DNA from 2 places in the Planococcus kocurii genome. Region 2 is predicted to be linked to the other one. Evidence: a T-box and tRNA genes for the amino acid it is inferred to sense, from the RefSeq annotation. Region 2 holds a T-box; the other holds one or more tRNA genes.

Region 1 (14,364 bases), 260 kb from region 2:
CATATAAATAAGCTTCTTTGCCATCTAGTAAAGCCGACCGAATAGCAACCGCAAATTCGCCGTCTCCTTTGGCATCAATCCACCCAACAGGCGCAGCATAATAACCGCGATTCATTGCTTCGTAGTTCCGAATCATTTCCAACGCTAGTAATTTGGGTTCTCCACCGAGTGCTGGCGTAGGATGAAGAACTTGCACCAAATCAAATAGCGTAGCACCTGGATTCAAGTCTCCTTCAACCGGTGTATATAAATGCTGAATATCCCTAATTTTCATCAATTTCGGCAATTTGGGTACGATTGTCCGACTGCAATTCGCTCTAAAAACTTCACTAATCATGTTTACTACATATTGATGTTCAGCACGATTTTTAGAATCTTTCAGTAAAATTTCCCCAAGTTCGGTATCCTTCTCAATGGTTTTTCCACGCGGAGTAGAACCCGCTAAACATGTCGAAAGGGCTTTATGATTTTCCACTTTTACTAATCGTTCAGGAGTCGCACCAAAGAAAAATTGGTCTTCTGCCTCCAAACCAAATAGAAAACTTTCAGGTTGTTCATTAGATACTTGATACAATGCTGAAGTCGGTGTAAACACATCTTCAAATTCCAGTTTCATCGTGCGTGCAATAACGACTTTTTCAACTTCTTTAGCTTTAATAATGTCGGTTACTTGTTTGATGGAATCCAAATAAGCTTGTTTTTTCAGTTCTATACGACCCGTTGTTTGCGGTTTATCGTATTTGTCCACTTCTGATACTTGGGCTGCATGGATCAATTTATCCCGCTCTTTGCGCATCGCCTCAAATTCTGCAAAACTCTCTTGCTTTTGAGTGATTAAATGGATACTAATAAAAGCCTGTTCTCCTTTTAACACTAGTTGAAAAGTCGGCACTGCGAAATAAGCCTGAGGAAATCTCTTCCATTCACTCGCTTTATTGTTTAACGGATCAAACGAAAATCCACCAAATAGAACCGGCTGAACCGAATGCTCTTCATTGACAATTTGGCGACATAAGTTCTGCCAATCTTTTTTTATTTCTTCAAATCTTCCATTTGCCTTGTTTGTAGACAATACATGGGCATGACCGATTCCGACCAACGTAAAGGTCTTTTCCCGATTTTGCCAGTACAGTCGTTTTCCTGAGTGGTCACTTCCGCCGGCTTCAAAAAATGCCAATGCTGACATGCGTGTTACTTCAATTGTTTCCGTATAAAAGCGGTAGCCTTCGTATTGGCTATCCGCAGATTGTTGAGTCGATGAAGACGATTCTGAATTCACCTGATTACCTCCGTTTTAAGACAACAGTCTAGTTTATTCCACAAACGTTCTACTTTTTAATCTCTACCTTCTATCATACTCTTTTCTGCTAAAATCAGCACATCATTTGCTGTATTCACTGTTATTTTGAAGTACAATGAGGAGTGGAAAGAATTAAAGGAGAGAGATATATGACACATTCACTACAAGCAGACAGCGGATGGCGCGTATGGTGGCAACTAACTCGGCCGCATACCTTAACCGCTTCTTTCGCTCCCGTATTCCTCGGAACGATGATTGCTTTACAGTATTCCCCTATCGATTGGATTTTATTCCTAGCTATGCTCGTTGCGAGTTTATTGATTCAAGCAGCTACTAATATGTTCAATGAATATTACGATTTTGCTAGAGGGTTAGACAATGAGAACTCTGTCGGTATTGGGGGTGCAATTGTTCGGAACGGTGTGAAACCGAAAACTGTATTAACTCTAGCTTTATTGTTCTACGGGATTGCTGCAGTTATTGGTCTCTACATTTGTTCACTAACTAGTTGGTGGCTTTTAGTTGTAGGTGCCGTTGCAATGGGGATTGGCTATTTTTATACCGGTGGGCCATATCCTATTGCCTACACACCTTTTGGCGAACTTTTCTCTGGCGTAGTCATGGGCTATTTGATTGTAATCATTGCCTTCTATATTCAAACGGGGATGGTAACCCTAGAAGCATCGTTACTTGCTATTCCGAGCACATTATTAGTAGCAGCTATTATGCTAGCTAATAACATTCGCGATATTGTGGGCGACGAAGAAAGTGGACGCAAAACACTTGCTATTTTGGTTAAAAGACCGGCAGCTGTCAATATTCTTATGTGGTTTTTCATTCTAGCCTACGTATGGATTGTCATCCTTATCCTAGTAGGAATATTGACACCGTGGGCTTTACTAGTCTTCATAAGCGTCATTAAACCTATTAAAGTCGTTCAAATCTTTAAACGTTTTACAGAACCTCTAAAGGTGATGCCGGCGATGAAAGATACTGGAAAAACAAATACATTTGTGGCTTTTTTACTTGGAATTGGGTTACTGATTGATTACCTTCTATAATATAGACAAACAAAAAAGGATTTCTCTAGAAATCCTTTTTTTGTTTGTCTAAAATAATACTTTGAAGAACAGTTAATTATAAGTTATAGTAAATAAATAATTCTAAATTTTCGAATGAGGAGGATATATAGTGAAACCTATCATCATCGGCATTATTGCAGCTTTTTTCTTTGCATTTACTTTCGTACTCAACGCCACGATGGAAGCTGACGGCGGGAATTGGATCTGGAGTGCGTCTCTCCGATACTTTTTCATGATTCCCTTTTTACTTTTGATTGTTGTTTTAAGAAAGAACTTAAAACCACTGTTACAAGAAATGAACAAAAACAAAAGAGCTTGGACCTTATGGAGTTTTGTTGGATTTGGCTTATTCTATGCTCCACTATGTTTCGCTGCAGCCTATTCCCCTGGCTGGCTCATCGCAGGAACATGGCAAATTACCATAGTCGCTGGTACATTACTTGCTCCCTTATTTCTCATTACCATACATAGCAATAAAGAAACTACTCAACTAAGAGGAAAGATTCCTGTTAAAAGCTTGATGATTTCTTTTATCATATTAGCAGGAGTCAGTTTAATGCAACTTGAACATGTAGCAGTTGTTTCTTCTTCAACACTTTGGTTCGGTTTTATCCCTGTTATCCTCGCAGCTTTCGCATACCCATTAGGAAATAGAAAAATGATGGATATATGTGGAGGCAGGTTGGATGCGTATCAGAGGGTTTTGGGCATGACACTAGCTAGTCTACCTTTTTGGTTCATCCTATCATTATATGGGCTTGTTACTGTAGGTGGACCTAGCGCTTCACAAAGCTTACAAACTTTAATTGTAGCAATCAGTTCAGGTGTAATGGCAACAGTACTCTTCTTTAAAGCGACTGATCTAGTTAGAGGCGATATGCAGAAACTAGGAGCAGTAGAAGCGACACAATCAATGGAAGTTTTATTTGCGTTAGCAGGAGAAGCACTTTTCTTGTCAATTGTCTTACCTTCAAGCTTAGCAATAATCGGAATTTTCATTGTAATGCTTGGCATGATTCTTCACAGTCTTAATTCTAGTAAAACGAAAAAAAGTGTTATGCAATTAAATGCATAACACTTTTCTATAATGACCCCTACGGGATTCGAACCCGTGTTACCGCCGTGAAAGGGCGGTGTCTTAACCGCTTGACCAAGGGGCCAAATACTGGCGGAGAAGGAGGGATTTGAACCCTCGCGCCGGTTGCCCGACCTACACCCTTAGCAGGGGCGCCTCTTCAGCCACTTGAGTACTTCCCCAGTATGGCTCCGAAGGTAGGACTCGAACCTACGACCATCGCATTAACAGTGCGGTGCTCTACCACTGAGCTACTTCGGAATGGTGGGCCTAAATGGACTCGAACCATCGACCTCACGCTTATCAGGCGTGCGCTCTAACCAGCTGAGCTATAGGCCCATATGTAATATTATGGAGCGGGTGGGGGGAATCGAACCCCCATCATCAGCTTGGAAGGCTGAGGTTTTACCACTAAACTACACCCGCGTAAAATGGTGGGTCAGGACGGAATCGAACCGCCGACACTTAGAGCTTCAATCTAATGCTCTACCGACTGAGCTACTGACCCACTTTATTTATTGAAAATGGCGGTCCCGACCGGGATCGAACCGGCGATCTCCTGCGTGACAGGCAGGCATGTTAACCGCTACACCACGGGACCATTTGGTTGCGGGGGCAGGATTTGAACCTGCGACCTTTGGGTTATGAGCCCAACGAGCTACCGAACTGCTCCACCCCGCGACAATATTATAATTCAAAAGAAATTCGTCCACACATTTTAAAAAATATGGAGGAGGAAGAGGGATTCGAACCCCCGCGGGATTTGACTCCCCTGTCGGTTTTCAAGACCGATCCCTTCAGCCAAACTTGGGTATTCCTCCGAGATAAAATACATATGGTGGACCTTGCAGGACTCGAACCTGCGACCGGACGGTTATGAGCCGTCTGCTCTAACCAACTGAGCTAAAGGTCCTAAAAAAGTGGCGGCAGAGGGGATCGAACCCCCGACCTCACGGGTATGAACCGTACGCTCTAGCCAGCTGAGCTACGCCGCCGGGATCTTTACTTTAAAAAGTTGGTGGAGCCTAGCGGGATCGAACCGCTGACCTCCTGCGTGCAAGGCAGGCGCTCTCCCAGCTGAGCTAAGGCCCCATTGTTTGGTCGGGAAGACAGGATTCGAACCTGCGACCCCTTGGTCCCAAACCAAGTGCTCTACCAAGCTGAGCTACTTCCCGAACTTGAGTTGCTGAGTATAAAAATATGGTGCGCCCGAGAGGACTCGAACCTCTAACCGCTTGATTCGTAGTCAAGTACTCTATCCAATTGAGCTACGGGCGCATATGATGCTATTCACTATTTCGTGAAAAGATGGTGCCGAGGACCGGAATCGAACCGGTACGGTAGTCACCTACCGCAGGATTTTAAGTCCTGTGCGTCTGCCAGTTCCGCCACCCCGGCTAAGGGTCGGTATCACGTGCAAATAAATATGGAGCGGAAGACGAGGTTCGAACTCGCGACCTCCACCTTGGCAAGGTGGCGTTCTACCACTGAACTACTTCCGCAAAAATGGTGCGGGTGAAGGGAGTCGAACCCCCACGCCCGAAGGCGCTAGATCCTAAGTCTAGTGCGTCTGCCAGTTCCGCCACACCCGCGTGGCAATATAAAATTAAAATGGTGAGCCATGAAGGATTCGAACCTTCGACCCTCTGATTAAAAGTCAGATGCTCTACCAGCTGAGCTAATGGCTCGAAAAAGTGGTGCCGGAGAAAGGAGTCGAACCCTCGACCTACTGATTACAAGTCAGTTGCTCTACCAACTGAGCTACTCCGGCAAAAGAAATAAATGGTGGAGGATGACGGGATCGAACCGCCGACCCTCTGCTTGTAAGGCAGATGCTCTCCCAGCTGAGCTAATCCTCCGATATATATTGCCCAGCGACGTCCTACTCTCACAGGGGGAAACCCCCAACTACCATCGGCGCAAAAGAGCTTAACTGCCGTGTTCGGGATGGGAACGGGTGTGGCCTCTTTGCCATCATCACTGGACTATTTGGTTTTGAAAGACAAGATTTATTATACCAGTAGTACTGGTTTTTTCAAGCTTTTTTTACAAAAACTTGGGCTTATTCTTTCAAAACTGGATAAACGACGGGTGAAACAAGCAAGTTTTTCGCATACAGTGTGTTGGTTAAGTCCTCGATCGATTAGTATTCGTCAGCTGCACGTATCGCTACGCTTCCACCTCGAACCTATCTACCTCATCGTCTTTGAGGGATCTTACTTGCTTGCGCAATGGGAAATCTCATCTTGAGGGGGGCTTCGTGCTTAGATGCTTTCAGCACTTATCCCGGCCACACATAGCTACCCAGCGATGCCCTTGGCAGAACAACTGGTACACCAGCGGTGTGTCCATCCCGGTCCTCTCGTACTAAGGACAGCTCCTCTCAAATTTCCTGCGCCCGCGACGGATAGGGACCGAACTGTCTCACGACGTTCTGAACCCAGCTCGCGTACCGCTTTAATGGGCGAACAGCCCAACCCTTGGGACCGACTACAGCCCCAGGATGCGATGAGCCGACATCGAGGTGCCAAACCTCCCCGTCGATGTGGACTCTTGGGGGAGATAAGCCTGTTATCCCCGGGGTAGCTTTTATCCGTTGAGCGATGGCCCTTCCATGCGGAACCACCGGATCACTAAGCCCGTCTTTCGACCCTGCTCGACCTGTACGTCTCGCAGTCAAGCTCCCTTCTGCCTTTACACTCTACGAATGATTTCCAACCATTCTGAGGGAACCTTTGGGCGCCTCCGTTACTCTTTAGGAGGCGACCGCCCCAGTCAAACTGCCCGCCTGACACTGTCTCCCAAGCCGATCAGGCTTGTGGGTTAGAATTTCAATACAACCAGGGTAGTATCCCACTGACGCCTCCTCCGAAGCTAGCGCTCCGGAATCTCAGGCTCCTACCTATCCTGTACAAGTTGCACCAAAATTCAATATCAGGCTACAGTAAAGCTCCACGGGGTCTTTCCGTCCTGTCGCGGGTAACCTGCATCTTCACAGGTACTATAATTTCACCGAGTCTCTCGTTGAGACAGTGCCCAGATCGTTACGCCTTTCGTGCGGGTCGGAACTTACCCGACAAGGAATTTCGCTACCTTAGGACCGTTATAGTTACGGCCGCCGTTTACTGGGGCTTCAATTCGCACCTTCGCTTGCGCTAAGCACTCCTCTTAACCTTCCAGCACCGGGCAGGCGTCAGCCCCTATACGTCACCTTACGGTTTTGCAGAGACCTGTGTTTTTGCTAAACAGTCGCCTGGGCCTATTCACTGCGGCTCTCTCGGGCTATTCACCCTACCAGAGCACCCCTTCTCCCGAAGTTACGGGGTCATTTTGCCGAGTTCCTTAACGAGAGTTCACTCGCTCACCTTAGAATTCTCTTCTCGCCTACCTGTGTCGGTTTGCGGTACGGGCACCTCCCGCCTCGCTAGAGGCTTTTCTTGGCAGTGTGAAATCAGGGACTCAAGGGTAAACCCTCTTGCCGTCACAGCTCAACGTATTAGAAATGGGATTTGCCTCATTTCACGCCTCACTGCTTGGACGTGCACAACCAACGGCACGCTCTCCTTATCCTTCTGCGTCCCCCCATTGCTCAAACGGCGGGGAGGTGGTACAGGAATATCAACCTGTTGTCCATCGTCTACGCCTATCGGCCTCGACTTAGGTCCCGACTAACCCTGAGCGGACGAGCCTTCCTCAGGAAACCTTAGGCATTCGGTGGACGGGATTCTCACCCGTCTTTCGTTACTCATACCGGCATTCTCACTTCTAAGCGCTCCACCAGTCCTTCCGGTCTGACTTCAACGCCCTTAGAACGCTCTCCTACCACAGATCTCTAACGAGATCCATCCACAGCTTCGGTAATCCGTTTAGCCCCGGTACATTTTCGGCGCAGTGTCACTCGACCAGTGAGCTATTACGCACTCTTTAAATGATGGCTGCTTCTAAGCCAACATCCTGGTTGTCTAAGCAACGCCACATCCTTTTCCACTTAACGGATATTTGGGGACCTTAGCTGGTGGTCTGGGCTGTTTCCCTCTTGACTACGGATCTTATCACTCGCAGTCTGACTCCCAAGCATAAATCACTGGCATTCGGAGTTTGTCTGAATTCGGTAACCCGGGATGGGCCCCTAGTCCAAACAGTGCTCTACCTCCAGGATTCTCAATCTTGAGGCTAGCCCTAAAGCTATTTCGGAGAGAACCAGCTATCTCCAGGTTCGATTGGAATTTCTCCGCTACCCACACCTCATCCCCGCACTTTTCAACGTGCGTGGGTTCGGGCCTCCAGTAAGTGTTACCTTACCTTCACCCTGGACATGGGTAGATCACCTGGTTTCGGGTCTACAACTGCATACTCTGTCGCCCTATTCAGACTCGCTTTCGCTGCGGCTCCGCCTTCTCAGCTTAACCTTGCATGCAATCGTAACTCGCCGGTTCATTCTACAAAAGGCACGCCATCACCCATTAACGGGCTTTGACTACTTGTAGGCACACGGTTTCAGGATCTATTTCACTCCCCTTCCGGGGTGCTTTTCACCTTTCCCTCACGGTACTGGTTCACTATCGGTCACTAGGAAGTATTTAGCCTTGGGAGATGGTCCTCCCAGATTCCGACGGAATTTCACGTGTTCCGCCGTACTCAGGATCCACTCTGGAGGGATAGGGTTTTCGGCTACGGGGCTGTTACCCGCTGCGGCGGACCGTTCCAGGTCGCTTCGCCTAGTCCTATCTTTTGTAACTCCGTATAGAGTGTCCTACAACCCCAAGAGGCAAGCCTCTTGGTTTGGGCTGATCCCGTTTCGCTCGCCGCTACTCAGGGAATCGCATTTGCTTTCTCTTCCTCCAGGTACTTAGATGTTTCAGTTCCCTGGGTCTGCCTTCTCATGTGCTATAGATTCACACATGGATACTACCCGATTAAAGGCAGTGGGTTCCCCCATTCGGAAATCTCCGGATCACAGCTCACTTACAGCTCCCCGAAGCATATCGGTGTTAGTGCCGTCCTTCTTCGGCTCCTAGTGCCAAGGCATCCACCGTGCGCCCTTTCTAACTTAACCACTGGTTAATTAAAAAGTTGTGACGAAATCGTCACGCGTACTTGAATTACTTGCATTTGTTTCAATGTCGTTTTATCCAGTTTTCAAAGAACAAGAGTGAAAGTCACAAAAAAAGGCGTTGCCGCCTGAAGGTGAACCTTCAAAACTGAACGCAAAACGTCAACCCCGAGCCAAGCTCGGTTCCGAATTTATCCTTAGAAAGGAGGTGATCCAGCCGCACCTTCCGATACGGCTACCTTGTTACGACTTCACCCCAATCATCTGTCCCACCTTCGGCGGCTGGCTCCACAAGGGTTACCTCACCGACTTCGGGTGTTACAAACTCTCGTGGTGTGACGGGCGGTGTGTACAAGGCCCGGGAACGTATTCACCGTGGCATGCTGATCCACGATTACTAGCGATTCCGGCTTCATGCAGGCGAGTTGCAGCCTGCAATCCGAACTGAGAACGGTTTTCTGGGATTGGCTTGCCCTCGCGGGGTTGCAGCCCTTTGTACCGTCCATTGTAGCACGTGTGTAGCCCAGGTCATAAGGGGCATGATGATTTGACGTCATCCCCACCTTCCTCCGGTTTGTCACCGGCAGTCACCTTAGAGTGCCCAACTGAATGCTGGCAACTAAGATCAAGGGTTGCGCTCGTTGCGGGACTTAACCCAACATCTCACGACACGAGCTGACGACAACCATGCACCACCTGTCACCACTGTCCCCGAAGGGAAAAGCGTATCTCTACACCGGTCAGTGGGATGTCAAGACCTGGTAAGGTTCTTCGCGTTGCTTCGAATTAAACCACATGCTCCACCGCTTGTGCGGGCCCCCGTCAATTCCTTTGAGTTTCAGCCTTGCGGCCGTACTCCCCAGGCGGAGTGCTTAATGCGTTAGCTGCAGCACTAAGGGGCGGAAACCCCCTAACACTTAGCACTCATCGTTTACGGCGTGGACTACCAGGGTATCTAATCCTGTTTGCTCCCCACGCTTTCGCGCCTCAGCGTCAGTTACAGACCAGAAAGTCGCCTTCGCCACTGGTGTTCCTCCACATCTCTACGCATTTCACCGCTACACATGGAATTCCACTTTCCTCTTCTGCACTCAAGTTCCCCAGTTTCCAATGACCCTCCACGGTTGAGCCGTGGGCTTTCACATCGGACTTAAGGAACCGCCTGCGCGCGCTTTACGCCCAATAATTCCGGACAACGCTTGCCACCTACGTATTACCGCGGCTGCTGGCACGTAGTTAGCCGTGGCTTTCTGGTGAGGTACCGTCAAGGTACCAGTAGTTACTTGGTACTTGTTCTTCCCTCACAACAGAGTTTTACGATCCGAAAACCTTCGTCACTCACGCGGCGTTGCTCCGTCAGACTTTCGTCCATTGCGGAAGATTCCCTACTGCTGCCTCCCGTAGGAGTCTGGGCCGTGTCTCAGTCCCAGTGTGGCCGATCACCCTCTCAGGTCGGCTACGCATCGTCGCCTTGGTAGGCCATTACCCCACCAACTAGCTAATGCGCCGCGGGCCCATCCTGCAGTGACAGCCGAAACCGTCTTTCCGTACAGCCTCAGGAGAGGCCGCAAACTATTCGGTATTAGCACCGGTTTCCCGGAGTTATCCCGATCTGCAGGGCAGGTTGCCCACGTGTTACTCACCCGTCCGCCGCTAAACAATGGGAGCAAGCTCCCAAAGTTCCGCTCGACTTGCATGTATTAGGCACGCCGCCAGCGTTCGTCCTGAGCCAGGATCAAACTCTCCATTATAGAGTAGTGTTGATTGCTCAATACTGCTGGCGTATCGCCGTCCGAAGACGCACGATTCGCTTTGATCTGCGTGATGCTGATCAGTAAGTTGTAGTCACGAACACCGAGAAGGAAAACAACTTTGCTCTGATCGCCATAAGGCAACCTTCGCAAAAGCCGTTCTCGCACCGAAGTGCTCGTGACGTCTTTCGTTGACGTTTTGCTGTTCAGTTTTCAAGGTTCAAGTTATTGTTTTTTTTAGCCGCGCTCATTGGCGACTTAATTAATATATCTCATCCCAACTTCGTTGTCAATACTATTTCAAAATATTTTTACGAGTTGTCTTAAGGACATATATAAATATAAACCGCCACGAGCAAAAAATCAAGCCTTTATTTTTAAAAAGTACATTTTAATTTTTTGATAGTCTGCAACGAATAGCGTTATCCCCGCCAACACTACACTTCCACCAACAATTTGAGATACACTTAAATATTCTCCGAGTATGAAATACGCTAGTATAGCTGCTCCTATCGGCTCAAAAAGAATAGCAATTGATATAACATTCGTGCTTACCCACTTTAAAGCCCAGTTAAATAATGTATGGCCTAACAGATTCGGAATAATCGCTAACAACAAAAACCACATCCACTCAGAAGCTGGGTAAGGACCAAAAGATTCTCCTTTGAATACAATATAGAAGAATAATGTTATTGTGCTAACTCCGTAAACCACAAACGTATACGTGACCAGTGATAACCTCTTTCTGACATCTTGACCAAATAATAAATATGCCGTAATTAAAGCACAAGCTACTAAAGCTAACAAATCTCCATAAAGAGCACTTCCACTCACTTTGAAATCACCGTAGCCAATTAAAACACTTCCCGCAATTGCAATAGCTCCCGCAATAAGCGTCTTAATAGATACTTTCTCTTTAAAGAAGAAGTATGTACCAGCAAAAGCGAACAGCGGTTGCAAGGTTACAAGGACAGTCGAGCTTGCCACTGACGTATAATTAAGCGATTCAAACCATAAAATAAAATGAAAAGATAAAAACACACCCGCAATTGACGCAAAAACCCAATCTCTTTTGCTTAGCTTTTTGATTTCATGGGTATATTTTAAAAAGAAGACTGGGCTCATGATCAACACCGAAAACAACATCCGGTAAAAAGCTGTCACTCCTGAATCGGCAGATGTCATCTTAACAAAAATAGCCGATAACGCTACTGAGAATACTCCTATCATAATAGGGATATATGGATGAATAGCCGGTTTTTCCATACCTACACCTCTTCTTCTATATTAACTTCACCGACGACACACTTAACAAGTTTGCCACGTTCGCTAAGGAGAATCAATACAAGACAAAAAAATGGAGGTTTTTTTATGGAGTTTTTCAGCGCAATGCAAATTTCTTCATATGAAACTTTCTTTAAACTTGTCATAGCCGCTCTCTTAAGTTTAGCAATCGGACTGGAAAGGGAATTAAAAAGAAAGCCTGTCGGATTAAAAACGAGCATCGTTATCTCTACGTTCAGTTGTTTACTAACCATCATCTCGATTGAATCTGCCTATATTGCACAAGGTAGCGAGTATGCTAATGTTAATATTACAATGGATCCTTTGCGTCTTGCTGCACAGATTGTTTCAGGCATTGGTTTTTTAGGGGCTGGCGTAATTTTAAAACGTGGCAACGATTCTATTTCAGGACTTACGACTGCGGCCATGATTTGGGGAGCTGGAGGAATTGGGATTGCAGTTGCTGCTGGCTTTTATATCGAAGCCGTAACTGCGGTCTTACTCGTCCTGATTGGAATAGAAGTTTTGCCTCACCTACTTTTTAAGTTTGGACCAAAACGTTTGAAGATGGTTGAAGCAAATTTAAAGGTAGTTGTCACTGATCGAACGTCCATACGGGAGGTGCTAAATGAATTAAAAATAAATGGGTCCGTGATCGAAAGCATTTCAATCGCCTACTCAGATGAAGTAGGTTCTTCTTTCTTTCATGAACTCCGGATTCGTATGTCTGTCCCTCACGACAAAGACACCATTGATTTGTACCAAGAAATATCAGACATGAAAAATGTTGTGCATGTTGAAATCGAATTAATTTGATTGAGGAGGATTTTTATGAAAGAGTTTTTCGGATTATTGAAAAATGGCAATAAGCCGTCTTTGACGGCAGCAGTCATTAATACGTTTATCGCAATTATGAAAGGTGTCGCGTTTTTCTTCACAGGGAATGTCGCCATGTTCGCTGAAACAATGCACTCTATCGGAGACGCAGCGAACCAGTATTTCGTTTTTATTGGCTCTGCACTCTCTAAGAAGGCGCCGACCAAGCAATTTCCAAATGGTTTCGGGCGTCTATTGAACATCGTTCTCTTAGGTGCCGTCTTGATTGTTGGAATCATGGCATATGAAACTATTATCGAAGGCTGGCATCAAATGACAAAACCAGTCGAAGCAGAAGGATTCATCATCAGTGTTGTGGTATTATCCATCGCAATCATTCTTGAATTTTTTGTTCTTTATAAAGCAGGAAAAGAAATCCTTCACGAAGCAGGTGTTAAAGGTGGAGCTCTAGCTCCCTTGACTACAAGTTTTTCTCACTTGAATCGAGCGAAGCCTGCAACTAAATTAGTGTTTTTAGAAGATTTGGTTGCAACTGCAGGTGGGGTCCTTGCCTTAACCGCTGTATTAATCGCGCATTACACTGGCTTTCTTCAAGTCGAAGGTGCTGCGTCTATTGCGATTGGCTTTATGATGTTCTATGTTGTCGCAAAAGTTTTCATGGATAACGCACGTGGCGCCATTGGTGAAACGGACGAACATATGGTAAATCATATTGCACACTTGTTGAGTGATCATCCAGATGTTCGAGACATTCAAGAGTTAGAAGTTGTTAAAGAAGGAGAATTTCTTCATGTTGAAACTAAAATTGAAGTTGATTCAAATTTAAACGTGATACAGGCCGATGCTTTACAAGAGCGTTTAGCCGAGCTTATCCTCAGCCAACCAAGTGTTGACGACGTCATTGTTTCTCTCGATGCAGATGATGGTGAAACACATTGGAAGCATTTAAGTAAACGACCAGAAAAACTTAATCCAAATTAAAAAAGGATTGGCGCTCAGCGCCAATCCTTTTTCTTATAGTGATGCTTGCAAAATTTCTTTCACATCTTCACCTTTTAATTTTGCAAAGTTACCGAATTCTCCATAGACCATCGCTTTCTCTACCATTGCATCAATTTTTGAATCATCGATGTCGTAGTAGTCCAAACGAGTTGGTGCTCCTAATGAAGTCCAGAATGCAGATACGCGATCGATTCCTTCATAAGCAATTTCTTCCTCAGACTTACCTGCTGAATCTACGTCAAAGACACGAACTGCCATTTGAGCAAAGCGAGCTGGATTTACTTTTACGTTATGGCGCATCCATTGCGGGAATAAAATTGCCAATCCACCAGCATGTGGAATGTCATAAACTGCAGACACTGCATGTTCAATGTTATGCGAACCCCAGTCTCCTCTATAGCCCATTTCAAGGAATTTGTTCAATGCCATTGTTCCTGCGAACATGATTGTTTCGCGGTGCTCATAGCTTTGAAGATCTTCCATTAATTTTGGCGCAGTTTCAATTACCGCTTTTAATACACCTTCACACATACGATCTTGAACCGGTGTGCTCGTCGCATCGTTAAAGTATTGCTCGAAAATATGAGACATCATATCAACAATTCCGTAGACCGTATGGTTTTCCGGCACTGACAATGTGTAAGTCGGATCTAGGATTGAAAATTGCGGGAATGACAACGGGCTTCCCCAGCCGTATTTTTCTTGTGTTTCTTCATTCGTAATAACTGAACCTGCGTTCATCTCTGAACCAGTAGCAGCAATTGTCAAAACTGTACCAAATGGCAGCGCTTCTTGTGGCTGTGCTTTGCGAGATACTAAATCCCATGCATCGCCGTCGTATTTAGCGCCGCAAGCAATCAGTTTCGTGCAGTCAATAACTGAACCGCCTCCAACTGCTAATAGCATATCGATGCCTTCTGTTTTGCAAATTTCGATTCCTTTTTTAGCAGTCGAAATACGTGGATTTGGCTCGACTCCCG
Region 2 (14,364 bases):
TTTGCTGTTGTTCGTGATTTACGCTTGAACGGCATTTCGGCTGACATGGATTTCGCCGGGCGCAAAGTAAAAGCGCAAATGAAATCAGCTGACCGTAAAGGAGCTGCATTTGTTGTCGTTATTGGTGAAACGGAACTTGAGAGCGGCAAAGTGGCATTAAAAGAAATGGCGACGGGTGAGCAACAGGAAATGGCATTCGAAGAAATCGCAGCAAGCTTATTGAAAAAGAAATCACTGGAGGAATAAATATGTCAAGAACGCATTATTGTGGAGAAGTGAACGAAACGGCTATTGGACAACGTGTCACATTAAAAGGATGGGTACAAAAACGTCGCGACCTTGGTGGATTAATCTTTGTGGACGTCCGTGACCGTTCTGGAATTGTGCAAGTTGTGTTTAATCCGGAAATTTCAAAAGAAGCCGCTGCCATTGGCGAATCGTTACGTAATGAATTTGTCGTTCATATTGACGGACTGGTTGTCAAAAGAGCAGAAGGCCAAGTTAATACTGCGATGAAAACTGGCGAAATTGAAGTGCAAGTAGATCATGCAGCTGTAATAAACGCTGCGAAAAATCCCCCATTTGCCATCGAAGACAATACAGATGTTAATGAAGATTTACGCTTGAAATATCGTTACTTGGATTTGCGTCGTCCTGCGATGTACGAAACATTCAAAATGCGTTCAGACGTGACAAAATCGATTCGTCGCTTTTTGGACGAAGAAGGTTTTATCGAAGTGGAAACACCGATTTTGACAAAATCTACACCTGAAGGCGCACGTGATTATTTAGTACCAAGCCGAGTTCATGATGGCGAATTTTACGCTTTGCCTCAATCTCCGCAATTATTCAAACAAATGCTGATGGTATCTGGCTTTGATAAATATTACCAAATTGCACGTTGCTTCCGTGATGAAGATCTTCGCGCGGATCGTCAACCTGAATTTACACAAATCGATATGGAAATGAGTTTCCAGTCAATGGAAGATATCATCAGTATGAATGAACGCTTAATGGTTCAGATGATGAAAGATGTGAAAAAAATCGACATCGAACCAACTTTCCAGCGCATGAGCTACACAGAAGCAATGGACCGTTTTGGTTCAGACAAACCAGATGTACGCTTTGGTTTAGAGTTGACGGATGTTTCGGATCTAGTAAAAGATTCAGCGTTCAAAGTCTTTACTGGCGCTATCGAAAACGGCGGTCAAGTAAAACTGATTAATGTTAAAGGGCAAGCGGCAAATTATTCTCGTAAAGATATTGACGCGCTAGGTGCTTTTGCCGCAGTTTACGGAGCAAAAGGACTTGCCTGGTTGAAAGTGGAAGAAGAAGGCGTGAAAGGACCAATTGCTAAATTCTTTGAAGGTCAAGCCGCAACTGCTTTAACAGAACGAGCGCAAGCAGAAGCAGGCGACTTATTATTATTTGTTGCAGATAAAAAATCGGTAGTTGCAGATGCGTTAGGCGCACTTCGCTTGAAATTTGGCAAAGAATTAGCGTTAATCGACAACTCAGTTTATAAATTCTTATGGATTACCGATTGGCCATTACTTGAGTACGACGAAAAAGATGGACGCTACTATGCAGCTCACCATCCCTTCACCATGCCGTTCGAAGAAGACTTAGACAAACTGGCAACTGAGCCACAAAACGTTCGCGCACAAGCTTATGACCTTGTTTTAAACGGCTATGAGCTTGGTGGAGGATCGTCGCGTATTTATCGTCGCGACATTCAAGAGAAAATGTTTGAAGTGCTTGGCTTTAGCAAAGAAGAAGCGAACGCGCAATTTGGGTTCTTGATGGAAGCATTCGAATATGGAACACCTCCACACGGTGGAATTGCATTTGGTTTGGATCGTCTTGTTATGCTACTTGCAGGTCGCACGAACTTGCGTGACACAATTGCGTTCCCCAAAACTGCCAGCGCTAGCGACTTGCTGACAGATGCGCCGAGTCAAGTATCAGGTGCGCAACTTGAGGAATTGAGCCTATCTTTGAACATTCAGAATAATAAAAAAGTAACAGAGTAAAAAGCTTGTTTAAATAAAAAAGGTGTGCTAACATAAGTCTATAGAGAATCCTGATGTGTTCGTTTTAAGCAATTCGATTTTGACCCAACATTATGTCGTCGGGAGATCGAATTTCACCATGGCTAACATGCCTTAACGGGAAGTTATAAGTGGTGAAGAGGTCACCCACCTGCTTTCAGCGGGTTCAAACGATGCGCACCAACAAAGACGGCACGATTGGGATTCTTAATTAAAAAATCATTTTTATCCCTTTGACAATTTATTGTCGGAGGGATTTTTAATGTGTATAATCCCTATTATGCGTATCAACTTTGAAGGGCAGTGACGGAATGCTACACCAATTTTCCAGAAATGAATTAGCTGTAGGAAAAGAAGGAATCAATTTATTAAAAAATGCGACTGTCGCGATACTTGGCGTCGGAGGTGTCGGATCGTTTGCAGCAGAAGCTTGTGCGCGGAGCGGCGTGGGTACGATTATACTCGTTGATAAAGACAATGTAGACATCACCAATATCAATCGTCAACTTGTTGCGAATTTATCAACGGTTGGACAATCGAAAGCAGAGGTTATGAAAACTCGGATTGCTGACATTAATACAGAATGCAAAGTAATTTCATTGCATATGTTTTATACGGAAGAAACGTGCGAAGAATTTTTTAGTTACACTCCTGATTACGTGATCGATGCGTCCGATACAATGATTTACAAAGTCCATTTGATGGAAGAATGTTATCGTCGTGACATAAAAATCATTGCCAGTATGGGAGCGGCCAATAAAACTGATCCCACACGTTTCAAAATTGCGGATTTTTCAAAAACCCATACGGATCCATTAGCGAAAATCATTCGCAAAAAATTACGCAAAAACGGAATTTACAAAGGCATTCCGGTAATTTTTTCAGATGAAAGTCCAATCATTGTTCGTGAAGACGTAGTAGAAACCGTTGGGAAGCCGGATGCAACCATTCGAAAAGCTCAAATGCCGCCTTCATCAAATGCCTTTACGCCATCAACTGTGGGCTTGATTGCTGCGAGTTGGGTAGTTAACGATATTACCAAATCCATTCCGATTACACGGGTACGTATGAATTAATCAAAAAACCGGCTCTTTTTATGAGCCGGTTTTTTCTGTTGTTATAACGGATAATTTTGTAGAAATAGGGGCTGTCTTAAAAGTCACTTTTATGACTTTTAAGACAGCCCCTTTGCTCGATATTCATATCATTTTTTGTTTTTTCGAAAGCTTTTCAGTTTTTCGTAAATGCCTGCAAATTTCTTTTCCTCACCAGCAATGATGGGCTTATAAAACTCGGCTGACCTTATTTCTTTTGGCAAATAATCTTGATCTGCCCAACCACCGAACGAGCCGACGGGCGTGTCGTGTGGATAGCGGTATCCGCCGTGCCCCAGTTCGGCGCTTCCTGCGTAATGTGTATCGCGCAAATGCAATGGAATGTCGCCAACATCGCCTTTATTAATAGCTGCAGTTGCAGCATCAATGGCTTTATAGGCAGAATTGGATTTTTCGGACAAGCACATTTCAGCGACTGCTTGAGCGAGCGGGATGCGGGCTTCCGGTAAACCGAGACGATCAGCTGCTTGGCAAGCGGAGAGAACGTGTCCGCCAACAGCAGGATTGGCAAGTCCAATGTCCTCATAAGCCATAACGAGTAAACGGCGTGTAACAGCAGTTAAGTCACCATTTTCTAATAAATGCGCCAAATAATACATTGCTGCATTGACATCACTTCCGCGCACTGATTTTTGTAATGCAGACAATAAATTAAAAAAATGCGATCCTTTTTTATCACCGAACACGCCGACACGCTTGATCATTTGTTCGACCATCTGATCTTCCACAATGTATTTACCATCGATTTCATCAGAAGCAATGACAATCGATTCAAGCATCGTTAATGCTTTACGGGCGTCACCATTGGTACCTTCTGCAATGCGTTCGACTTGTTTTTTGGAAATCGCAATGTGTTCGCTGCCGAGTCCACGTTTGGGTTCGGCCAATGCGCTATTTAGCAACTGCACAATATCTTCTTGAGACAGCCGCTTTAATTGCTTAATTTCACCGCAACGCGAACGGATTGCCGGATTAACGTCATGAAATGGATTTTCCGTAGTCGCACCAATCAAAACAATCGAACCGCTTTCGACATGCGGCAGCAAAGCATCTTGCTGCAACTTGTTAAAACGGTGAATTTCATCCAGAAACAACAATACTTTACCGGTCATCCGTGATTCGGTCACGACTTCTTCAACGTCTTTCTTGCCAGAAGTTGTGGCGTTCAGCGCGATAAAAGGTAAATTCGATGTCCCTGCGATAGCGTGAGCGATGGAAGTTTTGCCGATGCCAGGCTCGCCGTACAGCAGCATAGAAGGTACATGTCCATTACTAATCATTTTATATAAAGCCGTATGTGGTCCGATGACGTCTTTTTGTCCGACGACTTCATCAATCGTTCGAGGACGCATACGAAAAGCTAAAGGTTCGTTGTGCATAGAAAAAACTCCTTTCGGATATTCGTTCTATCAGTATAGCGTTTGAGGTTTCAAAAGTCATTGCAAGTCCATTCAAGTCAAATTATGATATACTGTTTTGAAGAATAAACGTAGTTAAAACGGCGATTTTATGATGTATTATTAGCATTATTCTGTTAATAAAACTAGTCGCACGTAGGGAAGTATTCGAGAAGAGTAAATTCGATTTTTTATCGAGAATAATTTGTTTTAAACAAGTATGGAGTAAACTAGCGGAGACTCCCGCGGGAAAGCGCAGCTAGTTTACGGAATACCAACCTTATGAAAATTATCAAACTTAGAGGTGTACTCATGAAAATTTCAACCAAAGGCCGTTACGGTCTGACAATTATGATTGAACTTGGCAAACAATACGGAGAAGGTCCGATTCCATTGCGTAAAATTGCGGCAGAAAATGACCTTTCTGAAGCTTACTTAGAGCAACTAGTGGGACCACTACGCAACTCAGGGCTTGTTAAAAGTGTCCGCGGGGCATATGGCGGTTATATGTTGACGCGCCACCCAAAAGAAATTTCAGCAGGAGATGTGATTCGTGTTTTAGAAGGTCCCATCCAACCTGTTGAAGGCATTGAAGACGAAAAGCAACCGCAGCGTGAGCTATGGGTACGCATTCGTGATGCAGTAAAAAATGTTCTCGATACCACAACGATTGAAGATTTGGCAAACGCCGAAAACGGTGAAACTGAAAATTACATGTACTATATATAAAGGGGTCAACAACTATGAATCGAATTTATTTAGATCATGCGGCGACTTCGCCCATGCATCCCGAAGTGGTGGCGACTTTTTCTGAAGCACTCGGAACGGTTTACGGCAATCCTTCAAGTATCCATGGTACCGGTAGAGCGGCACGTAAAAAACTGGACGATGCACGCAAATTGCTAGCTGACAGCATACAGGCTCATGACCATGAAATTATTTTTACTAGCGGGGGTACTGAAGCGGACAATACGGCAATTTTTGGCACGGCTGCAAAAAAAGAAGGAAAGCATATCATCACTACAATGATTGAACACCATGCCATTTTGCATGCTTGTGAGGAATTAGAGCGACAAGGCTACGACGTAACTTATTTGCCAGTGGGTGAAAATGGACGCGTGCGAGCAGAAGACGTGAAAAATGCGCTGCGTGAGGATACAATTCTAGTATCGGTCATGATGGGCAATAATGAGGTTGGAACCATTCAACCGATTGCCGAAATCGGTGAATTGTTAAAAGATACAGATGTGACATTCCACACCGACGCGGTTCAAGCATTTGGTATATTGCCAATCGATGTTAACGTATTAAACGTTGATTTATTATCGGTCTCTGCGCATAAACTAAACGGACCTAAAGGTGTTGGCTTTTTATACCAACGCAAAGGAACGGCGGTAACTCCATTGTTGTACGGAGGAGAACAAGAACGTAAGCGCCGGGCAGGAACGGAAAACGTACCGGCGATTTCCGCATTTGCTAAAGCAGCAGAAATTGCGTTAGCAACGATGGAAGAAAAAACAACAGCTTACGAGCAATACAAAACGATGTTTAAAGACGTTTTGGATAAACAAAACGTCAACTATAAAGAAAATGGCAGTCATTCTATGCCGCATATTTTAAATCTCAGTATTTCAGGTATAGAAATTGAGTCGTTTTTAATCAACTTGGATTTAGCGGGGATATCAGCTTCAAGCGGATCAGCGTGCACAGCAGGTTCAATTGATCCATCTCATGTGCTTGTTGCCATGTACGGCGATAAGGCTGTTGAAAGCCGTAATTCTATTCGATTTAGCTTCGGCTTAGGATTGACGTCTGAAACAATTAAGCAAGCTGCCGAAAAGACAGCTCAAATCAGCCAGCGTTTGGCATTAAAATGAAAAGGTGAATAAAATGACAAAATCATTACATGATACACGTGTTGTCGTCGGCATGTCCGGAGGGGTTGACTCTTCGGTTGCTGCGTATTTATTGAAAGAACAAGGTTACGATGTTATCGGCATCTTTATGAAAAACTGGGATGACACCGATGAAAATGGCGTCTGCACTGCGACAGAAGATTACGAAGACGTCATTCGCGTCTGTAACCAAATTGGTATTCCGTATTATGCGGTAAATTTCGAAAAGCAATACTGGGACAAAGTTTTCACGTATTTTTTGGAAGAATACAAAGCAGGACGTACGCCAAACCCAGATGTTATGTGCAATAAAGAAATTAAATTCAAAGCCTTTTTAGAGCATGCTTTAAGTCTGGGGGCCGATTATTTGGCAACTGGTCATTACGCACAAGTTGAACACGCAGAAAACGGCGAAACAAAAATGTTGCGTGGCAAAGACAACAACAAAGATCAAACTTACTTTTTAAATCAACTAGACCAACATCAATTGTCGAAAGTGATGTTCCCAATCGGCCATATGGAGAAAAAGAAAGTCCGTGAAATCGCGCTAGAAGCGGGACTTGCAACAGCGACGAAAAAGGATTCCACGGGTATTTGTTTTATTGGAGAACGGAATTTCAAAGAATTTTTGGGTCAATACTTGCCAGCACAACCGGGTCAAATGGAAACGTTAGAAGGCGTTAAAATGGGTTCACATGACGGGTTGATGTACTATACAATCGGACAGCGACAAGGTCTCGGAATTGGTGGCGCGGGAGACCCGTGGTTTGTCATCGGCAAAAATTTGAAAAAGAACATTTTGTACGTGGGACAAAACATTCATCACGATGCGCTTTTCTCAGATAGCTTAACTGCGGTAAACTTAAGCTTCACATCAAATACAGCACTAAGCGGGATACTAGAATGCACAGCAAAATTCCGTTACCGTCAGCAAGATGTTGGTGTAACTGTTGAATTCAAAGGCGAAAGAGCCATCGTGACATTTGCAGAGCCGGTCCGCGCGATTACGCCTGGTCAAGCTGTCGTGTTTTATGATGGTGAAGAATGCCTAGGCGGTGGAACGATCGATCGTGTCTTTAAAAATGGCGCACGTTTGGAATATGTCGGTTAATGGGAGAGACAACAATGAATTACAACGAAATCGGGATACAAGCATTACAAGAAGGCAATACTGAAAAAGCCGTTGAAGCTTTCACACAAGCAATCGATGAACAACCGGACAACCCGCTAGGCTATATCAATTTTGGGCATGTCTTAACGTCGATGGACGAAATTGACCGTGCGGAAAGATTTTTCCAAAAAGCCATTACGCTTGATGAAACATCAGCGACGGCTTTTTATGGTTTGGCTAATTTGTATTTTAATTCAGAGCGTTATTCAGAAGCATTAAAGCTATATGAAAAAGCATTGCAATACGAACTTGAAGGCGCAGATGCGCATTTTATGATCGGTAAATGCTTTGAAAAACTAGAGCAGCCGAAACTAGCGTTGCCGTATTTTCAACGCGCGGTAGAACTGGATGAACAGGATGTTCAAGCCCGCTTGAGCTATGGCATCTGTTTGGCATCTATGGAATTATTTGAACTAGCAGAACCTCAATTTCTACAAGTAATCGACAGCGAACCAGATCATTCGGATGCTCATTATAATGTGGGTGTTCTTTACGCAGTCTCGACAAATCGTACAGAAGACGCTATGTATCATTTGAAACTGGCGTATACGCTAGATGAGCGCAATGAAATGGCACGATATGCTTACGATATGATTGCAACGACATTACAATAGCTACGTGAAGAGGAGACGACAGAAATGACCGGACAAATCGATTTATTTCAAGAAGAAAAACAGTTTGTATTAGGGCGTCCTGTCGTCTCGATTTTTCACAATCCTCAAAACTTATTCTCCATAGCCAAAGTGAAAATTCAAGAAACCAACACCCCGTACACTGAAAAAGAAATTATTGTATCTGGCTATTTTCCGATGTTAACGCTCGAAGAACAGTATCGTTTTACAGGCGTCGTGAAAAATCATCCGCGTTATGGTGTTCAATTCCAAGTAGAAACGTTTACGAAAGAAGTACCAGAAACCGAACAAGGAATTATTCATTACTTGTCCAGTGATATGTTTAACGGCATTGGCCGGAAAACAGCAGAAACAATCGTCAAAAAACTCGGCAAAGATGCGATCAAGAAAATTCTTGAAGACCCTGATGCATTAGATAAAGTGCCGCGGTTGTCAGATGATAAAAAAGACACCATTCGCGCCACTTTACAGATGAATCTCGGTCTGGAGCGTGTGATGATTCAGCTCAACGACTGGGGCTTTGGCCCTCAAGTGGGCATGCGAATTTATCAAGCTTACCGCGAAGAAACCATTGAAATTTTGACGAAAAATCCTTTTCAGCTGATTGAAGAAATCGAAGGAATCGGTTTTCAACGTGCCGACGAACTCGGAACCAAGCTTGGCATCACTGGCAGTCATCCGGACCGAATCAAAGCGGCAATTTTGCACATTCTAAACCAAGCTTCTCTGTCTGAAGGCCATGTCTATGTAGACGCTAAAACCTTGATTCCGCTAGTTAAGGAAATGCTCGAATCACGTCAGCAAGGAGAAATTGCGATTGAAGCGATTTCGAAAGCTGCTATCGAATTAAATGAAGAAAGTAAAGTCGCAGGCGAAGAAACGCGGCTTTATTTGCCATCGCTGTATTATTCAGAAGTTGGAATTGCGACGAAACTGGAAACTTTACTGGCCGAACAAGAAAATCGCACAAAGTTTCCAAGTTCAGAAGTTCGTAAAGCGCTTGGTGAAGCAGAGGAACGTCTTGGTGTGAATTATGCAGAAACGCAAGTTGACGCGATTGAAAACAGTATTAATTCATCGGTCATGATTTTAACGGGTGGACCGGGTACCGGTAAGACCACGGTTGTCCGCGGATTGGTGGAAATCTATGCAGAACTGCACGGGTTGTCACTCGATCCGAAAGAATACGCCAAGAAAAAAGAGCCGTTTCCCATTATCCTAGCAGCACCAACGGGACGTGCGGCCAAGCGCTTGAGTGAATCCACTGACCTACCGGCAATGACAATCCACCGTTTATTAGGCTTTAATGGGCAAGAAAAAGACGAAGAAACCGAAAAAGAAATCGAAGGCAAATTAATTATTATCGATGAAATGTCGATGGTTGATACGTGGCTTGCTCATCAATTGCTAAAAGCAGTACCAGAAGACGCACAGCTAATTTTCGTTGGAGACCAAGATCAATTGCCGCCGGTTGGTCCCGGACAAGTGCTAAGAGATTTACTCGAATCAAAACGGATTCCGACTGTTGAGCTAACCGATATTTACCGACAAGCGTCAGGTTCCTCCATCATTGAACTCGCCCATCAAATGAAAAATGGACAATTGCCTGAAGACATCACTGTAAAGACGGCCGATCGTTCATTTATCAAAGCGGGAGCCGACCAAATTCCTGCTGTTGTTGAAAAGGTTGTGAGGAGTGCCTTGTCGAAAGGTCATTCGATTAAAGACATTCAAGTGCTTGCTCCGATGTATAAAGGACCAGCCGGAATCGATGCTTTGAACCGTCTGATTCAAGAAATGGTCAACCCGAATCCGGATGGCAAACGAAAAGAATTAGCATTTGGTGACATTACGTACCGCATCGGTGATAAAGTGTTGCAGCTCGTCAATCAACCAGAAAGCAATGTCTTTAATGGTGACATGGGTGAAATTGTCGCTATTATGAAAGCCAAAGAAACCGTTGAAAAACAAGACATGTTAGTGGCGTCTTTTGACGGCATTGAAGTAACTTATGAACGCAGCGATTTAAACCAACTCACGCTAGCATACTGTTGTTCGATCCATAAGTCACAAGGATCTGAATTTCCAACTGTCATCATGCCAGTAGTTCGGGGCTACATGAAAATGTTGCGCCGCAATTTGCTTTACACGGGTATTACTCGGAGTAGGGATTTTCTTATTCTCTGTGGAGATCCAAGCGTCTTCCGTTACGGAGTTGAACGCACGGACGACGCACAGCGCATGACCACATTAAAAAGCCGTCTAGCGGTCACAACCGAACAACCAAAAACCGAACAACAAACAAAGCAACAAGTCGAGACAGAACAATGCGGTCCCGTCAGTTTAACTGCCGAAAATGTCCACGCCATCCATCCAATGATTGGCATGGAAGGCATTACTCCACAAAAGTTTATGGAAGCTTGAGTAGATCTTTAAAATTTACACAACATGCAAAGGAAACCGTAATTTAGAATGCGGTTTCCTGTTTGTGTTGAAACTAAATTTCATATAAATACTTGTTATGTAAGTTACGAAGTAAACCAACGGAGACTCCCGCGGGATAGCGAAGTGCCGAAATCTACTCGGGCGTTAAGGCCGAGTTAGTTCGGCGCAAGCCCGCAGGAAAGCGGAGTTGGTTTACGCAGTAACACTGCCCAATTAAAGTATCACTATTGACATCACGCAAAGCTTTTTCTATAATTCAAATTAGATTGATAGACAAACACATTGATGGAGACAGTATAAAATCGGATTCGAAAAGAAACGGGACCCTAGGCTGAAAGGCTCCGACGACAGTCGATTTTAGAAAGCTACTCCGGAGTGCAGCTAATTCCTGCCGTTGAACCGCGTTAAGGTGTTCGAGAGACACAGAGCATGCTGCTTTGTGTAACTAGGGTGGTACCGCGAAATAAAGCCTTCGTCCCTTTTTTGGGATGAAGGCTTTTTATTATGTTAAGGAGGAAAAATAGATGAAAAATTTAAAAGCAGAAGACATTAGACAAATGTATATTGATTTCTTTAAAGAAAAGGGCCACGATCAGGAGCCAAGTGCACCGCTTGTTCCTTTTGAAGATCCTTCCTTGTTGTGGATTAACAGTGGCGTCGCTACCTTAAAGAAATACTTTGATGGCCGTGTCATTCCAAACAACCCTAGAATCGTAAATGCACAAAAATCAATTCGTACGAACGATATTGAAAACGTTGGTAAAACAGCGCGTCACCATACATTCTTTGAAATGCTTGGGAACTTTTCAATCGGCGAATACTTTAAAACTGAAGCGATTCACTGGGCTTGGGAATTTTTAACGGACGACAAATGGATCGGTTTTGACGCTGAAAAACTTTCTATAACAGTTCATCCAGAAGACGAAGAAGCATATGCAATTTGGTTAAATGAAGTGGGTGTACCTGCGGAGCGCATTATTCGTTTGGAAGGGAATTTCTGGGATATCGGTGAAGGCCCAAGTGGTCCGAACTCTGAAATTTTCTACGATCGCGGCGAAAGCTACGGCAACGATTTGACTGACCCTGAATTATATCCTGGTGGCGAAAATGATCGTTATTTGGAAATTTGGAACTTGGTGTTCTCACAATTCAACCACAACGCGGATCACACCTACACATTACTGCCTAAACAAAACATTGATACAGGAATGGGCTTAGAGCGCATGGCTTGTGTGGCTCAAGATGTAGCAACCAACTACGATACGGATTTATTCGTACCGATTATCCGAAAAACGGAAGAAATTTCGGGGAAAACATATGGCGAAGACGCGGATATGGATATGGCGTTTAAAGTGATTGCTGACCACATCCGTACGGTTGCATTTGCGATTGGTGACGGAGCCCTTCCATCTAACGAAGGCCGTGGATATGTATTACGTCGCTTATTACGTCGTGCCGTACGTTATGCGAAAAAATTAGGCGTTGAACAGCCATTCTTGTTTGAGCTAGTACCAGTGGTTGGAGACATTATGAAGAGCTTTTACCCAGAAGTTAACAACAAACAAGACTTTATCATTCGTGTGATGAAACTAGAAGAACAGCGTTTCCACGAAACACTTCATGACGGCTTAGCAATTTTGTCTTCGGTTGTGGAAAAACAAAAAGCGAACGGACAAACAGAAATTCCTGGTGAAGATGCATTCCGTCTTTATGACACATACGGGTTCCCGGTTGAATTGACTGAGGAATATGCGGAAGAAGAAGGCATGACCATCGACCATAATGGCTTTGAAGCAGCGATGCAAGCGCAGCGTGATCGTGCAAGAAACGCGCGTCAAAACGTTAATTCGATGCAAACTCAATCTGAAGTTTTGGGTAATATTAAAACAGCCAGTGAATTTATTGGCTATAGCCAGACTGTTTCAGATGCTAAAGTAGTAGTTATTATTAAGGATGGTGAACTTGCTGACCGTGCACATGAAGGCGAAGAAGTTCAAGTTATTCTAGATCAAACACCATTTTATGCAGAAAGTGGCGGACAAATAGCAGATCGCGGAACCTTGAGCAATGATTTGGTTCAAGCGACTGTATTAAACGTTAAAAAAGCACCAAATGGCCAAAATTTACATTCTGTTCGTATTAACACGGGAGAATTAACACTGGCGTCTGTAACAGCACAAGTAGACGCAGCAGATCGTCGTCATACGGTGAAAAACCATACAGCGACACACCTTTTGCACCAAGCGCTAAAAGATACGTTAGGAACGCATGTTAACCAAGCGGGATCTTATGTAGGTCCAGATCGTTTACGTTTTGATTTTTCTCATTTTGGCCAAGTCACGAAAGAAGAGTTAGAGACCATTGAGAAAATCGTTAACGAAAAAGTATGGGAAGGAATCGCAGTTCAAACTGGATACCATAACTTGCAAGAAGCAAAAGATATGGGTGCAATGGCATTGTTCGGTGAGAAATACGGGGATGTTGTACGTGTCGTTGAAATTGGCGACTATTCACTAGAGTTATGTGGTGGCGTTCACGTATTCAATACATCGGAAATTGGCTTGTTTAAAATTGTTTCTGAAGGCGGCATAGGTGCTGGGGTACGCAGAATCGAAGCGCTAACAGGTAAAGGTGCCTATGAAAACTTGAAAGACAGTGAGCACGTATTAGAACAGGCGGCAGGATTATTAAAATCTTCTCCGAAAGAGATGATTCAAAAAGCGCAATCGGTTCAAGCTGAAATAAAAGCCTTTCAACGTGAAAATGAATCCTTGCTTGCGAAAATCTCTAACGCTCAATCTGCGGGCATTTTAGATGCAGCTCAAAAAATTGGAGACATTACCGTACTGTCCATTAAAGTCGAAGCAAAAGACAATAACCAATTGCGTCAAATGATGGATGACTTGAAAACGAAAATGGATAAAGCAGTAATCGTTCTTGGTGCGACAGACGGTGATAAAGTAATGCTTGCAGCAGGCGTGACAAAAGATTTGGCGGGTGGAGATTACCATGCGGGACAAATCGTTAAACACGTAGCAGAACAATGTGGTGGCAAAGGTGGCGGCCGGCCAGATATGGCAATGGCAGGTGCAAAAGATGTCGACAAGTTAGAGTCGGCACTCGAATCCGTTTATAGCTTAGTGAAATAGGTTTAATAAATGGCCGCTATCGGTTATAATAAGAAGCAGACAGCAGGAGCAATTATTCCTATTTAAAATCCGAAAGCGAGGTGCTTGTCGTGAGTTCATTTGATCGAACTATGAAATTCGATTCGTCTGATGAGTCGATGGAGCAAGAAGTGAAGCAAGTGATGCTACAGGTCCATGCTGCACTTGAAGAAAAAGGCTATAACCCGATCAATCAGATCGTCGGATATTTATTATCAGGTGATCCGGCTTATATTCCTCGCCATCAGGATGCGCGAAATATGATTCGCAAACTAGAACGGGATGAAATTCTAGAGGAACTTGTAAAGTTCTATATTAAGAAGAATAACGGAGAATAAGGATGCGCATAATTGGACTTGATGTTGGTTCGAAAACAATTGGAGTCGCGATTAGTGATCCGATGGGCTGGACAGCTCAGGGAATCGAAACCATCAAAATAAATGAAGCCATCGAGGAATTTGGCATGGTCCGTCTCGGTGAACTAATCAAAC

Evidence for each region. A T-box is a leader RNA that pairs with one kind of tRNA and senses whether it is charged. The one in region 2 lies ahead of alaS (alanine--tRNA ligase), so its partner is inferred to be a tRNA-Ala.
Region 1: it encodes a tRNA-Ala, which carries the amino acid that the T-box ahead of alaS (alanine--tRNA ligase) is inferred to sense. The anticodon was not compared.

The regions. Positions count from the first base shown of each region.
Region 1 is NZ_CP013661.2:551,583-565,946, forward strand. It holds gene AUO94_RS02785 (isochorismate synthase) at 1-1,279, opposite strand, end outside; gene AUO94_RS02790 (1,4-dihydroxy-2-naphthoate polyprenyltransferase) at 1,450-2,361, shown strand; gene AUO94_RS02795 (DMT family transporter) at 2,492-3,457, shown strand; tRNA gene AUO94_RS02800 (tRNA-Glu) at 3,471-3,542, opposite strand; tRNA gene AUO94_RS02805 (tRNA-Ser) at 3,549-3,639, opposite strand; tRNA gene AUO94_RS02810 (tRNA-Asn) at 3,644-3,718, opposite strand; tRNA gene AUO94_RS02815 (tRNA-Ile) at 3,720-3,796, opposite strand; tRNA gene AUO94_RS02820 (tRNA-Gly) at 3,810-3,883, opposite strand; tRNA gene AUO94_RS02825 (tRNA-Phe) at 3,890-3,965, opposite strand; tRNA gene AUO94_RS02830 (tRNA-Asp) at 3,983-4,058, opposite strand; tRNA gene AUO94_RS02835 (tRNA-Met) at 4,062-4,138, opposite strand; tRNA gene AUO94_RS02840 (tRNA-Ser) at 4,186-4,278, opposite strand; tRNA gene AUO94_RS02845 (tRNA-Ile) at 4,294-4,370, opposite strand; tRNA gene AUO94_RS02850 (tRNA-Met) at 4,379-4,452, opposite strand; tRNA gene AUO94_RS02855 (tRNA-Ala) at 4,474-4,549, opposite strand; tRNA gene AUO94_RS02860 (tRNA-Pro) at 4,556-4,632, opposite strand; tRNA gene AUO94_RS02865 (tRNA-Arg) at 4,659-4,735, opposite strand; tRNA gene AUO94_RS02870 (tRNA-Leu) at 4,767-4,855, opposite strand; tRNA gene AUO94_RS02875 (tRNA-Gly) at 4,885-4,959, opposite strand; tRNA gene AUO94_RS02880 (tRNA-Leu) at 4,965-5,049, opposite strand; tRNA gene AUO94_RS02885 (tRNA-Lys) at 5,070-5,145, opposite strand; tRNA gene AUO94_RS02890 (tRNA-Thr) at 5,153-5,228, opposite strand; tRNA gene AUO94_RS02895 (tRNA-Val) at 5,241-5,316, opposite strand; rRNA gene rrf (5S ribosomal RNA) at 5,327-5,442, opposite strand; rRNA gene AUO94_RS02905 (23S ribosomal RNA) at 5,581-8,513, opposite strand; rRNA gene AUO94_RS02910 (16S ribosomal RNA) at 8,712-10,261, opposite strand; gene AUO94_RS02915 (DMT family transporter) at 10,625-11,527, opposite strand; gene AUO94_RS02920 (MgtC/SapB family protein) at 11,633-12,361, shown strand; gene AUO94_RS02925 (cation diffusion facilitator family transporter) at 12,377-13,363, shown strand; gene AUO94_RS02930 (iron-containing alcohol dehydrogenase) at 13,397-14,364, opposite strand, start outside.
Region 2 is NZ_CP013661.2:294,770-309,133, reverse strand. It holds gene hisS (histidine--tRNA ligase) at 1-246, shown strand, start outside; gene aspS (aspartate--tRNA ligase) at 249-2,033, shown strand; RNA gene ssrS (6S RNA) at 2,078-2,260, shown strand; gene AUO94_RS01565 (tRNA threonylcarbamoyladenosine dehydratase) at 2,363-3,127, shown strand; gene AUO94_RS01560 (replication-associated recombination protein A) at 3,256-4,545, opposite strand; gene cymR (cysteine metabolism transcriptional regulator CymR) at 4,876-5,292, shown strand; gene AUO94_RS01550 (cysteine desulfurase family protein) at 5,307-6,440, shown strand; gene mnmA (tRNA 2-thiouridine(34) synthase MnmA) at 6,454-7,569, shown strand; gene AUO94_RS01540 (tetratricopeptide repeat protein) at 7,584-8,243, shown strand; gene recD2 (SF1B family DNA helicase RecD2) at 8,268-10,685, shown strand; T-box leader at 10,980-11,189, shown strand; gene alaS (alanine--tRNA ligase) at 11,231-13,855, shown strand; gene AUO94_RS01525 (IreB family regulatory phosphoprotein) at 13,945-14,211, shown strand; gene ruvX (Holliday junction resolvase RuvX) at 14,214-14,364, shown strand, end outside.